Linked DNA regions of Pseudonocardia sediminis. The protein of the gene in region 1 interacts with the protein of each later gene in a pairwise test. Links are inferred from orthologs where the notes say so. Each region holds a gene or a part of one and is shown in the gene's direction. Other genes may lie near its edges.

Region 1 (4,883 bases):
CGGCGGACCCCGACGCCGGGCCGGCCGGTCCGCCGCGGTCCGGTTCCGCACGCGAGATGCGCGTCATCGCTGCCCGATCCGCGCCGCAGCGCCATGGAGCGCCTCTCGCATGCACGGGAGACCCCGGGCACCGGTGAGGTCCGGGGAGGGGCCCGGTGATCGGCGGAGGGGTCCCGGTACGGGCCGTCGACGGCCTCGATCGGTACCGGACCGCCGATCACCGCCCTCCGGCACGGTCATCCGTGACGGCCGGCGGCGAGCGAGCCGCCGTCGATCCGGATCGTGTCCCCGGTGATCCAGCTCGCCGCGTCGGAGACCAGGAACCCGACGGCCGCGGCGACGTCGGCCGGCACGCCGAGGCGTCGCATCGGGTAGCCGTTCGCGACGCCCTGCTCGTCGTGGGCGTAGAGCGCCTCGGCGAAGCGGGTCTTGACCACCGCCGGGGCCACCGCGTTGACCCGGATCCTCGGGCCGAGCTGCCCGGCCAGCTCCTCGGTGAGCCGGATCAGCGCCGCCTTGGACGCGCCGTAGGCCCCGATGACGCCGGTGGAGCGGATCCCGCCGACCGAGGCGACGTTCACGACCGACCCGCCGGCCGAGCCCATCCCGGCCCGGTACGCCTCCTGCACGAACCCCAGGGCGGCGACCACGTTCACGTCGAAGATCTTGCGGACGGCGTCGAGGTCGGCGTCGACGAGCGGCCCGTACTGCGGGTTGATCCCGGCGTTGTTGACCAGGATCGCGATGTTCCCGAACCGCTCGACGGTCGCCCGCACGGCCTCGGTGCGGTGCGCGGCGTCCCCGGCGTTGCCCGCCACGCCGAGCACCCGCTCCGGCGCCCCGGCCTCCTCGCCGAGCGCGGCGACCGCGGCATCGAGCTCGGGGACCTTGCGGCCGGTGATCGTGACGGACGCGCCGCGCGCGAGCAGCTCGGCAGCGATGCCGTACCCGATGCCGCGGCTGGCGCCGGTGACGAGAGCGGCCCGGCCCACGAGGTCGGCCGGCGGGGGGACGGGGGCGGTGACGTCGGTCATGACCGGGACCCTACGTTCGGAATACGGTCGACCCGGCCGGTAGCCTGATATGCGTGGTCCTGCTGGAGTAGGTGAGTGCGCGGCGTGGTGAGCACTGCTGTGCCCACGCCCGGCGCCCCCTGCCCGACGTTCTCGTCTCGACCACCCCCGTACTCCACTGTCTGGAGCTCTCTCGCGTGATCACCGCATCCGATATCGAACTGCGTGCCGGTTCCCGGATCCTTCTCTCCGGCGCGAACCTGCGCGTGCAGCCCGGCGACCGGATCGGCCTGGTCGGCCGCAACGGCGCGGGCAAGACGACGTCGATGCGCGTGCTGGCCGGTGAGGGCGAGCCCTACTCCGGCAAGATCATGTCGAACTCGCCGGTCGGCTATCTGCCGCAGGACCCGCGCGAGGGCGACCTGACGGTCACCGCCAAGGACCGCGTGCTCTCCGCCCGCGGGCTGGACGTGCTCCTGTCCAAGCTGGAGAAGGTCCAGACCGCGATGGCCGAGGTCGTCGACGAGAACGAGAACGACAAGCTGGTGCGCGAGTACGGCCGGCTCGAGGACCGCTTCTCCTCCCTGGGCGGGTACGCCGCGGAGAGCGAGGCCGCACGGATCTGCACCAACCTCGGCCTGCCCGAGCGGGTGCTCACCCAGCAGATCGAGACGCTCTCCGGTGGCCAGCGCCGCCGCGTGGAGCTGGCGCGCATCCTGTTCGCCGCCTCCGACGGCGGCTCGCAGAGTGCCACCACCCTGCTGCTCGACGAGCCCACGAACCACCTCGACGCCGACTCGATCACCTGGCTGCGCGGGTTCCTGCAGCAGCACGAGGGCGGGCTCGTGGTGATCAGCCACGACACCGAGCTGCTGGCCGCCGTCGTCAACAAGGTGTGGTTCCTCGACGCCATGCGCGGCGAGGCCGACCAGTACAACATGGACTGGAAGCGGTATCAGGAGGCGCGCGCGACGGACGAGAAGCGCCGCCGCCGCGAGCGCGCCAACGCCGAGAAGAAGGCCTCGCAGCTGCACACCCAGGCGTTGAAGATGGGCGCCAAGGCCACCAAGGCGGTCGCGGCCAAGAACATGGCCCGCCGCGCCGACGAGCTGCTCTCCGGTCTCGAGCCCGAGCAGCAGGCCGACCGGGTCGCCAAGATCCGCTTCCCGGACCCCGCCTCGTGCGGCAAGACCCCGATGACGGCGGAGGGCCTGTCGAAGGCCTACGGGTCGCTGGAGGTCTTCACCGGCGTCGACCTCGCGGTGGACCGCGGCGCCAAGGTGGTCGTGCTGGGCCTCAACGGTGCCGGGAAGACGACGTTGCTGCGCCTGCTGGGTGGCACCGAGGCCCCGGACTCCGGTCGGATGGTGCCCGGTCACGGCCTCCGCACGGGCTACTTCGCCCAGGAGCACGACACCCTCGACATGGACGCCTCGGTCTGGGAGAACATCCGGCACGCCTCTCCGGACACCGACGCCCAGCGCCTGCGCACCGTGCTCGGCACGTTCATGTTCTCCGGGGAGCAGCTCGAGCAGCCGGCCGGGACGCTGTCCGGCGGCGAGCGAACGCGTCTCGCACTGGCCGGTCTGGTCTCCAGCGCCGCGAACGTCCTGCTGCTCGACGAGCCCACGAACAACCTGGACCCGGCCAGCCGCGAGCAGGTGCTCGACGCGCTGCGCCGCTTCACCGGCGCGGTCGTCCTGGTCACGCACGACCCGGGCGCGGTGGAGGCCCTGGAGCCGGACAAGGTGATCGTGCTCCCGGACGGCACCGAGGACCACTGGTCCGCCGAGTACCTGGAACTCGTGCAGCTGGCCTGACGGTGCCCGGCCGCTCGTCGGCCGGACGGCGCATGATCGTCTCGTCACTCGATCGGACTACGAACCGATCGTGCGTGTGTGCACGAAAGTCGTCGGACTCTCGATCACGACCCGGTATCTCTCCGATCGGGTGATCGTTTTCTGACGCCGTGTAGAGCAATTCCTCCGCCGTCCACCGACGTGGATGATCCATTCGGCGGAACCGTTCACCGATCGCGTTCTCGCCGTCCTGGCCAGAATTCCTCAACTGGATCATCATTGCCGGATCGTCACGCCTCTCGTGACGATCCGCGGGGGCATCCGCGGCGGGGATGAGGAGGGCCAGTGGCCGATCTGAAGAAGGGCGCCCGGATCACCGGGACGCAACGGGGCAAACTCGCCGCCGATCTGAAGAAGAAGTACGAGAAGGGCGCGAGCATTCGTTCCCTCGCCGAGCAGACCGGGCGTTCGTACGGATTCGTGCACCGGGTGCTGAGTGAGACCGGTGTGACGTTGCGCGGGCGCGGTGGCGCGACGCGCACGAAGAAGAAGTAGCTCGACACCACCACGCATCGCCGTCCCGGGCCGACGTACGGCCCGGGACCCGGTGCGCAGGGGCGACTCCCGCCCCGGCCGGCACCCCCCGGACCCCGGGTCGCCGGTCACGGTGCATCGCGCGCCGAGCATCCGTGCGCGACGTAACGTGGTAGCTCGCCGTCCACCACCGGCGAGGGGAGTTCGATGGATCGCCAGCTCACCATGCTGCGCGGGGTCATCCGCGGTGCCGAGAGCCCGCGGTCGATCACGCCGGGCACCTGGCCGCGGATCCTGCGGTTCGTGGCGCCCTACCGCCGCTGGCTGATCTCGTTCCTGGCCCTGACCACGGTCACCGCGGTGATCGGTGTCGCGACGCCGGTGCTTGCCGGCCGCGTCGTCAACAACATCGTCGACGCCGGGCAGATCCCGGACGCCGGCCGCGTCGTGATCATCCTCGCCCTGGGCATCGCGGGGATGGCGATCCTGGAGGCCGTCGTCGGGCTGGCCGGGCGATGGTTCTCCTCGCGGCTCGGCGAGAGCCTGATCGAGGATCTCCGCGTCGCCGTGTTCAGCCACGTCCAGGCGATGCCGCTGGCGTTCTTCTCCCGCACCCGCACCGGCGCACTGGTGAGCCGGCTCAACAACGACGTGATCGGCGCCCAGACCGCGATCACCGGCACGTTGTCCACGGTGCTGTCGAACTCGATCCAGCTCGTGCTCGCCGTCGCGGTGATGATCGGGCTGGCCTGGCAGGTCACGGTCCTGGCGATCCTGCTCCTGCCGATCTTCGTGCTGCCGGCGCGGCGGATGGGCAACTGGATCGCCGAGCTGCGCCGCGAGGCCGCGGACCTCAACGCGGCCATGGGCAACCAGATGACCGAGCGGTTCTCCGCCCCCGGCGCGACGCTGGTCAAGCTGTTCGGCGACCCGGCCGCGGAGGCCGTCGTGTTCCGGGCACAGGTCGCGAAGGTGCGCGACATCGGCGTCCGGTCGGCGATGGTGTCGCGGATCTTCGTGACGGCGCTGTCGCTGGTCTCCGCTCTGGCCCAGGCCCTGATCTACGGCTTCGGCGGCTACCTCGCGGTGACCGGCCAGATCCCGGCCGGCACCGTGGTGGCCCTCGGCCTGCTGCTGACCCGGCTCTACACGCCGATGACGGCGCTGGCCAACGCCCGCGTCGACGTGATGACGGCGCTGGTCGCGTTCGAGCGCGTCTTCGAGGTGCTCGACCTGAAGCCCAACATCACCGAGCGCCCGGACGCGAAGGACCTCCCGGACGGCCCGATCGGCGTCCGTCTGCGCGACGTGCACTTCACCTACCCCAGCGCCGAGGACGTCTCGCTCGCCTCGCTGGAGGAGGTCGCCGTCCTCGACCAGCGGACCAACGTCGAGGTGCTGCACGGCGTCGACCTCGAGGTCGGGCCCGGGCAGCTGCTCGCGCTGGTCGGGACGTCCGGCGCCGGCAAGTCCACGTTGGCCACCCTCGTCCCACGGCTCTACGACGTGGACTCCGGCGCGATCGAGCTGGCCGGCA
Region 2 (6,417 bases), 2.0 Mb from region 1 along the record:
CGAGGACGGGTACCGCGGTTTCGTGCTGGAACCGGCGCGGGCCTGAGTGCACGGCGTGCCCTGCCGGGCTGGCCCCTTCGGCCGTGTCACCCTTGCGCCGGACGGCGCAATTGGCGGGGCCGGGTCACCACGCGTATCCGGCTCGTTCCACAATGTGTGACGTCGTCCACGTGTTCCACGCCCGAGGCCGCGATCTCCGGCCGTCGGCAGGGAACCGGGTAGAGGAGGAGCGCACGTTGCTCGAGCTGGCCATCCGGACCTCCGACGAACCGATCGCACCGGGCCAGTACCGGCACACCGCGACGCACGCCTGGTGGATGGGGACGTTCTTCGCCGCCGACGACCTGCACGTCCACTACTCGGAGCACCTGCACCAGCAGTGGACCCCGGCCGACCCGGCCCAGGACTGGCTGCTCGACCGCGAGCTGACCGGCCGGATGTTCTGGCTCTCGGGCGACGGCGCGGCCGCCGTCGACGCCGGGTTCTCCCTCGCCGACCAGTTCCCGACCGGCCGCTTCCGCGCCCCCTACGGCGACTTCTACGCCGAGCTGCACGGGCACACCCCGGCCGCGCGGCCGGGGTGCTGGGTCGCGCCCACCCCGGCGTTCCTGGCCGCTCTCCCGCGCGACCCCGACGCGCTGCTGCGCCGCCTGGTCGACGACAGCCCGCCCGGACGCGGCTACACCGGCCCGTTCCAGAGCGCCGTCGACGCGCTGCGCACCTGCGCCGTCCCGGCCGAGCTGCGCTCGGTCCTCTACGCGGCGCTGCGCGAGCTGCCCGCCGTCTCGGTCGGTGAGGCCGCGAACCTCGACGGCGAGGTCCACACGGCGCTGATCCACGACGAGGGCCCGGTCCGCAGCGAGCTGCTGATCTCCCCCGTCGACGGCCAGTACGCCGGCGAGCGGGACACCGTGCGGCGCCCGGCCCGGGTCGGTCCGCCGGTCGGCACCGTCATCGCCGAGACGGCCGTGTCGACGTCGGTCGTCGACGGTCTGGGCTCGCTGCCGGGCTTCTGAGAGGGTCCGTGCCGGCGCTGAATCGTCTCCGTATCGATCCGGTGACGAGGTAGGCACGTCCTCCGTCCCTGTGTCCGTTCACGGAGGACTAACCTGGACGCCGGTCGCGACAACTTTCGAGCAGCTGATCAAGGCGGTTGACGTAGCGTGTCATCGAGCAGTACTTCCCATCAGGCGAGCGGGTTCGGCCCCAACGAGTGGCTCGTCGAGGAGATGTACCAGCGATTCCAGGACGATCCGGACGCGGTCGACCCGGCCTGGCACGAGTTCTTCGCCGACTACAGCCCTGGTGGTACCGACACCGGCAACGGCTCCTCCCCCGCGACATCCGGCACGAAGACCGCGGAGACCACCGGGACGAACAGCGGCAACGGCGTCTCCGGCGGCGTCACCAGCGGCACCGCCACCGAGGACGACAGCACCGGCGCGGACACCCCCACCGGCGACACGACCTCGGCCCCGTCGCAGCGGGCGGTGGACGACGGCAAGCGGACCACCGGCGCGTCCTCGGGCTCCGCCGCCGACGTCCCGCCCGCCCCCGTCAAGAAGGCCGAGCCCCCGGAGGGGGACGAGAAGCTGCGGCAGGCGGCACGTCCGGCTCCCGCCGCCGGCGGCAACGGCAGCGCGCCCGCCCCCAAGGGCACCGACGCCAAGCCGGCCGCGGGCAGCACCTCGAAGGCCGCCAAGCAGGCGAACGACGGCGGCGGGGTCACCACGACGCCGCTGCGCGGCGCGGCGAACGCGGTCGTCAAGAACATGACCGCGTCGCTGGAGCTGCCGACCGCGACGAGCGTGCGCGCCGTCCCGGCCAAGCTCCTGGCCGACAACCGGATCGTCATCAACAACCAGCTCAAGCGCACGCGCGGCGGGAAGCTGTCGTTCACCCACCTCATCGGCTACGCCGTGGTGCGGGCGCTGCGCGACTTCCCGACGATGAACCGGCACTTCGCCGAGACCGACGGCAAGCCGACGGTCGTCGCGCCGGAGCACGTCAACCTGGGCCTGGCGATCGACCTGCCGGGCAAGGACGGGCAGCGCTCGCTCGTCGTCGTGTCGATCAAGGGCTGCGAGAACCTGACGTTCGCGCAGTTCTGGGCCGCCTACGAGGGCATCGTCGCCAAGGCGCGCAACGGCAAGCTCGCCGCCGAGGACTTCCAGGGCACCACCCTGAGCCTGACCAACCCGGGAACGCTGGGCACGAACCACTCGGTGCCACGCCTGATGCCCGGCCAGGGCACGATCGTCGGCGTCGGGGCGATGGAGTACCCGGCCGAGTTCCAGGGCGCCAGCGAGGAGCGACTCGCGCAGCTCGGCATCAGCAAGATCATCACGCTGACCTCGACGTACGACCACCGGATCATCCAGGGCGCCGAGTCCGGCGACTTCCTGCGCCGGGTGCACCGCCTGCTCCTCGGCGACGACGGCTTCTACGACGAGATCTTCACGTCGCTGCGGGTGCCGTACGAGCCGGTCCGCTGGGTGCAGGACATCCCCGAGGGCGAGGTCGACAAGACCGCCCGGGTGCTCGAGCTGATCGAGTCCTACCGCACCCGCGGGCACCTGATGGCCGACACCGACCCGCTGAACTACCGCCAGCGCCGGCACCCCGACCTCGACGTGCTCAGCCACGGCCTGACCCTGTGGGACCTCGACCGCGAGTTCGCCGTCGGCGGCTTCGGCGGCCAGAGCCACATGAAGCTGCGCGACGTCCTGGGCCTGCTGCGCGACTCGTACTGCCGCACGATCGGCACCGAGTACATGCACATCGCCGACCCGGAGCAGCGGGCCTGGCTCGAGGAGCGGATCGAGGTCCCGCACCAGAAGCCGACCGGCAACGAGCAGAAGTACATCCTGTCCAAGCTCAACGCGGCCGAGGCGTTCGAGACGTTCCTGCAGACCAAGTACGTCGGGCAGAAGCGGTTCTCCCTCGAGGGCGGCGAGACCGTCATCCCGCTGATGGACGCCGTCCTGGACAAGGCGGCCGAGCAGGAGATGGACGAGGTCGTGGTCGGCATGCCGCACCGCGGCCGGCTCAACGTCCTGGCCAACATCGTCGGCAAGCCGATCAGCCAGATCTTCCGCGAGTTCGAGGGCAACCTCGACCCCGGCCAGGCGCACGGCTCCGGCGACGTGAAATACCACCTCGGCGCCGAGGGCAAGTACTTCCGGATGTTCGGCGACGGCGAGACGCGCGTGTCGCTGACCGCGAACCCGTCGCACCTCGAGGCCGTGGACCCGGTGCTCGAGGGCATCGTCCGGGCCAAGCAGGACATCCTCGACAAGGGCGACGGCGGCTTCACCGTCCTGCCGCTGCTGATGCACGGCGACGCCGCGTTCGCCGGCCAGGGCGTGGTCGCCGAGACGCTGAACCTGGCGCTGCTGCGCGGCTACCGCACCGGCGGCACCGTGCACGTCGTGGTGAACAACCAGGTCGGCTTCACCACCGCGCCGGAGCACGCCCGCAGCTCGCAGTACTGCACCGACGTCGCGAAGATGATCGGCGCGCCGGTCTTCCACGTGAACGGCGACGACCCCGAGGCCTGCGTGTGGGTCGCCAAGCTCGCGGTCGAGTACCGCGAGAAGTGGCACAACGACGTGGTCATCGACATGATCTGCTACCGCCGCCGCGGTCACAACGAGGGCGACGACCCCTCGATGACCCAGCCGTCGATGTACGACATCATCGACGCCAAGCGCAGCGTCCGGAAGATCTATACCGAGTCGCTGATCGGCCGTGGTGACATCACCATGGAGGAGGCAGAGCACGCGCTCAAGGACTTCTCCAACCAGCTCGAGCACGTGTTCAACGAGGTCCGCGAGCTGGAGAGGACCCCGCCGGTCGTCTCCCCCTCGGTCGAGGAGGAGCAGCGCGTCCCGGCCGACCTGGACACCTCGATCCCGCTGGAGATCATCCACCGGATCGGCGACGCGCACGGCACACTGCCCGAGGGCTTCACCGTCCACAAGCGCGTCGAGCCCGTGCTGACCAAGCGGGCGAAGATGGCCCGCGAGGGCGACGTCGACTGGGCGTTCGCCGAGCTGCTGGCGATGGGCTCGCTGGCCGTCGACGGGCGCCTGGTGCGGCTGTCCGGGCAGGACTCGCGGCGCGGCACGTTCGTGCAGCGGCACTCGGTCCTGATCGACCGGCACACCGGCGAGGAGTACTACCCGCTGCGCAACCTGGCCGAGGGCCAGGGCCGGTTCCTGCCCTACGACTCGGCGCTGTCCGAGTTCGCCGCCGTCGGCTTCGAGTACGGCTACTCGGTGGCCAACTCCGACGCGCTGGTGATGTGGGAGGGGCAGTTCGGCGACTTCGTCAACGGCGCCCAGTCGATCATCGACGAGTTCATCTCCTCCGGTGAGGCGAAGTGGGGGCAGATGTCCGACGTCGCCCTGCTGCTCCCGCACGGTCTGGAGGGCCAGGGCCCGGACCACAGCTCCGGCCGCATCGAGCGGTTCCTGCAGCTGTGCGCCGAGGGCTCGATGACGGTCGCGCTGCCGTCCGAGCCGGCGAACTACTTCCACCTGCTGCGCCAGCACACCCTCGACGGGGTGCGCCGGCCGCTGGTGGTCTTCACGCCGAAGTGGATGCTGCGCGCCAAGCAGGTCGTCAGCCCGCTGTCGGACTTCACCGGCGGCCGGTTCCGCCCGGTGATCGACGACCCGGAGTACCGCACCCAGGACGGCCCGAACGCCTCGGTCGACCGCGTGCTGTTCTGCAGCGGCAAGATCTACTGGGAGCTGGCCGCGGCGCGCGACAAGCGTCGCAAGGACGGCGACACGGCCATCGAGAACACGGCCATCGTGCGGATCGAGCAGCTCTACCCGATGCCGCTGCGCCAGATCGAGGCCGTGATGGACCGCTACCCGAACGCCTCCGACGTCCGCTGGGTCCAGGAGGAGCCGGCGAACCAGGGGTCGTGGCCCTACTACGGCCTGGAGCTGCCGCAGAAGCTGCCCGAGCGCCTGTCGGTGATCACCCGGGTCTCGCGCCGCCGGATGGCGGCCCCGGCACCCGGCTCGTCGAAGGTGCACGAGGTCGAGCAGGCCGAGCTGATCGACAAGGCCTTCTCGCGCGACTGACCCGTCTCGTCGTCGAAGCCGGTCGCGGGCACCGCCCGCGACCGGCTTCGCTACGTTGGAGGGCGTGTACTTCACCGACCGCGGTATCGAGGAGCTCGTCGACCGGCGTGGCGAGGAGCAGGTCAGCATCGAGTGGCTGGCGCTGCGCCTGCGCACGTTCGTCGACCTGAACCCGGAGTTCGAGACGGCGGTCGAGCGCCTGTCCAGCTTCCTGGCCCGCGACGACTCCGACGACCTCGAGGACTGAGGTCCTCCGCGCGGCGCCGCCTCACCCGTCCTTGGGGCGGCGGCGGAACAGGCGGCGGTCCCCCGACGCGCGGAGCGTCTCGAGGGCCTCGTCGGCGTTGTTCTCCAGCTCGTGGTGAGCGGTCGGGTCGGCCCGGAGGTCCGGTCGTGGCCGCGGCTTGCCGGGTTCGCTCGTCGACCACATCAGCGCCAGCGCGTCCTCCCAGCGCAGCTCGAACATGCCCCGGGCGAGGACGAGCGCGTCACCGGCGGCGTGCAGCTCGCGCTCGGCCGACCGCAGCTCGCCGCGCAGCTCCTCGGCCCGTGCGGCGTCGACCTCGCGGAGCTCGACGACGGCTCCGGCCAGCCGGGCGACGACGTCGCGGTACTGCTCGACGGCGCTCATCGCTGCCCACCACCCCGATCGGTCAGGATCACCAGCTGGGGACGTCCGTGGCGGGCACGGTCGAGCAGCAGGCCCCGTCCCGGCGACGCCGGCCAGTCCACCGGCGCACCACCCAGCAGCGGCGTCAGGTCGGCCCCCTGCACGCCGGTCGCCACCCACGCCCCGAGGTCGTCGATCGCCGCACCGGGTGGCGCGAGGAGGCTCTTGAGCCGCTGGGCGCCCTGCCACCACCCCAGTACGTGCACCCCGACACCGGGGCCGTGCCGCAGCACCGAGCGCAGGTCCTCCATACCGGTCCGGTCGAGCATCGTCTCCGCGACGTCGGCCCCGAAGACCACGACCGCGAGCGTCGGGTGTGCGCCGCCGGTGCTGCCCGAGGCCGCCCGGTCCCGGACGACCCCGGCGAGCTCGCCCACGCGGGCGACGAACCCGTCGGCGAACACCTTGTCGACGTCGACGGGAAGACGGGCCGCGAGGTCCTCCGCCGCCGCGACCGCCTCCGCGGCCAGCGGCACCAGCACCATGCGGGTGCCCTCCTCGGGCAGGGTCGCGGCGTAGGACTCGGCGGCGGCGCACAGCAGGGGGACGGCGACGCGCGGATCCGGGCCGATCACGCCGAGGTTGCGGCCCGGTGAGTCGCCGAGCTCGGGCGCCGCCGGGCTGCCCGCCACGTCGACGAACTGGCCG

What was found.
Region 2: the proteins of EV383_RS15595 (region 1) and EV383_RS24880 interact in binary tests that used the Escherichia coli proteins (3 or more experiments, as listed by UniProt). The link is inferred for Pseudonocardia sediminis from one-to-one orthologs.

What each region holds. Positions count from the first base shown.
Region 1 is NZ_SHKL01000001.1:3,364,939-3,369,821, forward strand. Bases 614-3,521 are described here. They hold EV383_RS15595 (ABC-F family ATP-binding cassette domain-containing protein), read left to right. Parts: upstream 614-1,210; coding sequence 1,211-2,833; downstream 2,834-3,521. Other genes in these bases: EV383_RS15590 (SDR family oxidoreductase), read right to left, coding at 614-1,034; EV383_RS15600 (helix-turn-helix domain-containing protein), read left to right, coding at 3,158-3,367. In the rest of the region: EV383_RS15585 (lycopene cyclase family protein), read right to left, coding at 1-67; more of EV383_RS15590, read right to left, coding at 237-613; EV383_RS15605 (ABC transporter ATP-binding protein), read left to right, coding at 3,554-4,883. UniProt on the Escherichia coli protein: Genetic data indicate it may be involved in ribosome assembly or function.
Region 2 is NZ_SHKL01000001.1:5,322,698-5,329,114, forward strand. Bases 858-5,299 are described here. They hold EV383_RS24880 (multifunctional oxoglutarate decarboxylase/oxoglutarate dehydrogenase thiamine pyrophosphate-binding subunit/dihydrolipoyllysine-residue succinyltransferase subunit), read left to right. Parts: upstream 858-1,229; coding sequence 1,230-5,099; downstream 5,100-5,299. Other genes in these bases: EV383_RS24875 (hypothetical protein), read left to right, coding at 858-1,016; EV383_RS24885 (DUF6104 family protein), read left to right, coding at 5,164-5,299. In the rest of the region: EV383_RS24870 (flavin-containing monooxygenase), read left to right, coding at 1-46; more of EV383_RS24875, read left to right, coding at 237-857; more of EV383_RS24885, read left to right, coding at 5,300-5,346; EV383_RS31430 (hypothetical protein), read right to left, coding at 5,368-5,730; EV383_RS24895 (FtsK/SpoIIIE domain-containing protein), read right to left, coding at 5,727-6,417. UniProt on the Escherichia coli protein: E1 component of the 2-oxoglutarate dehydrogenase (OGDH) complex which catalyzes the decarboxylation of 2-oxoglutarate, the first step in the conversion of 2-oxoglutarate to succinyl-CoA and CO(2).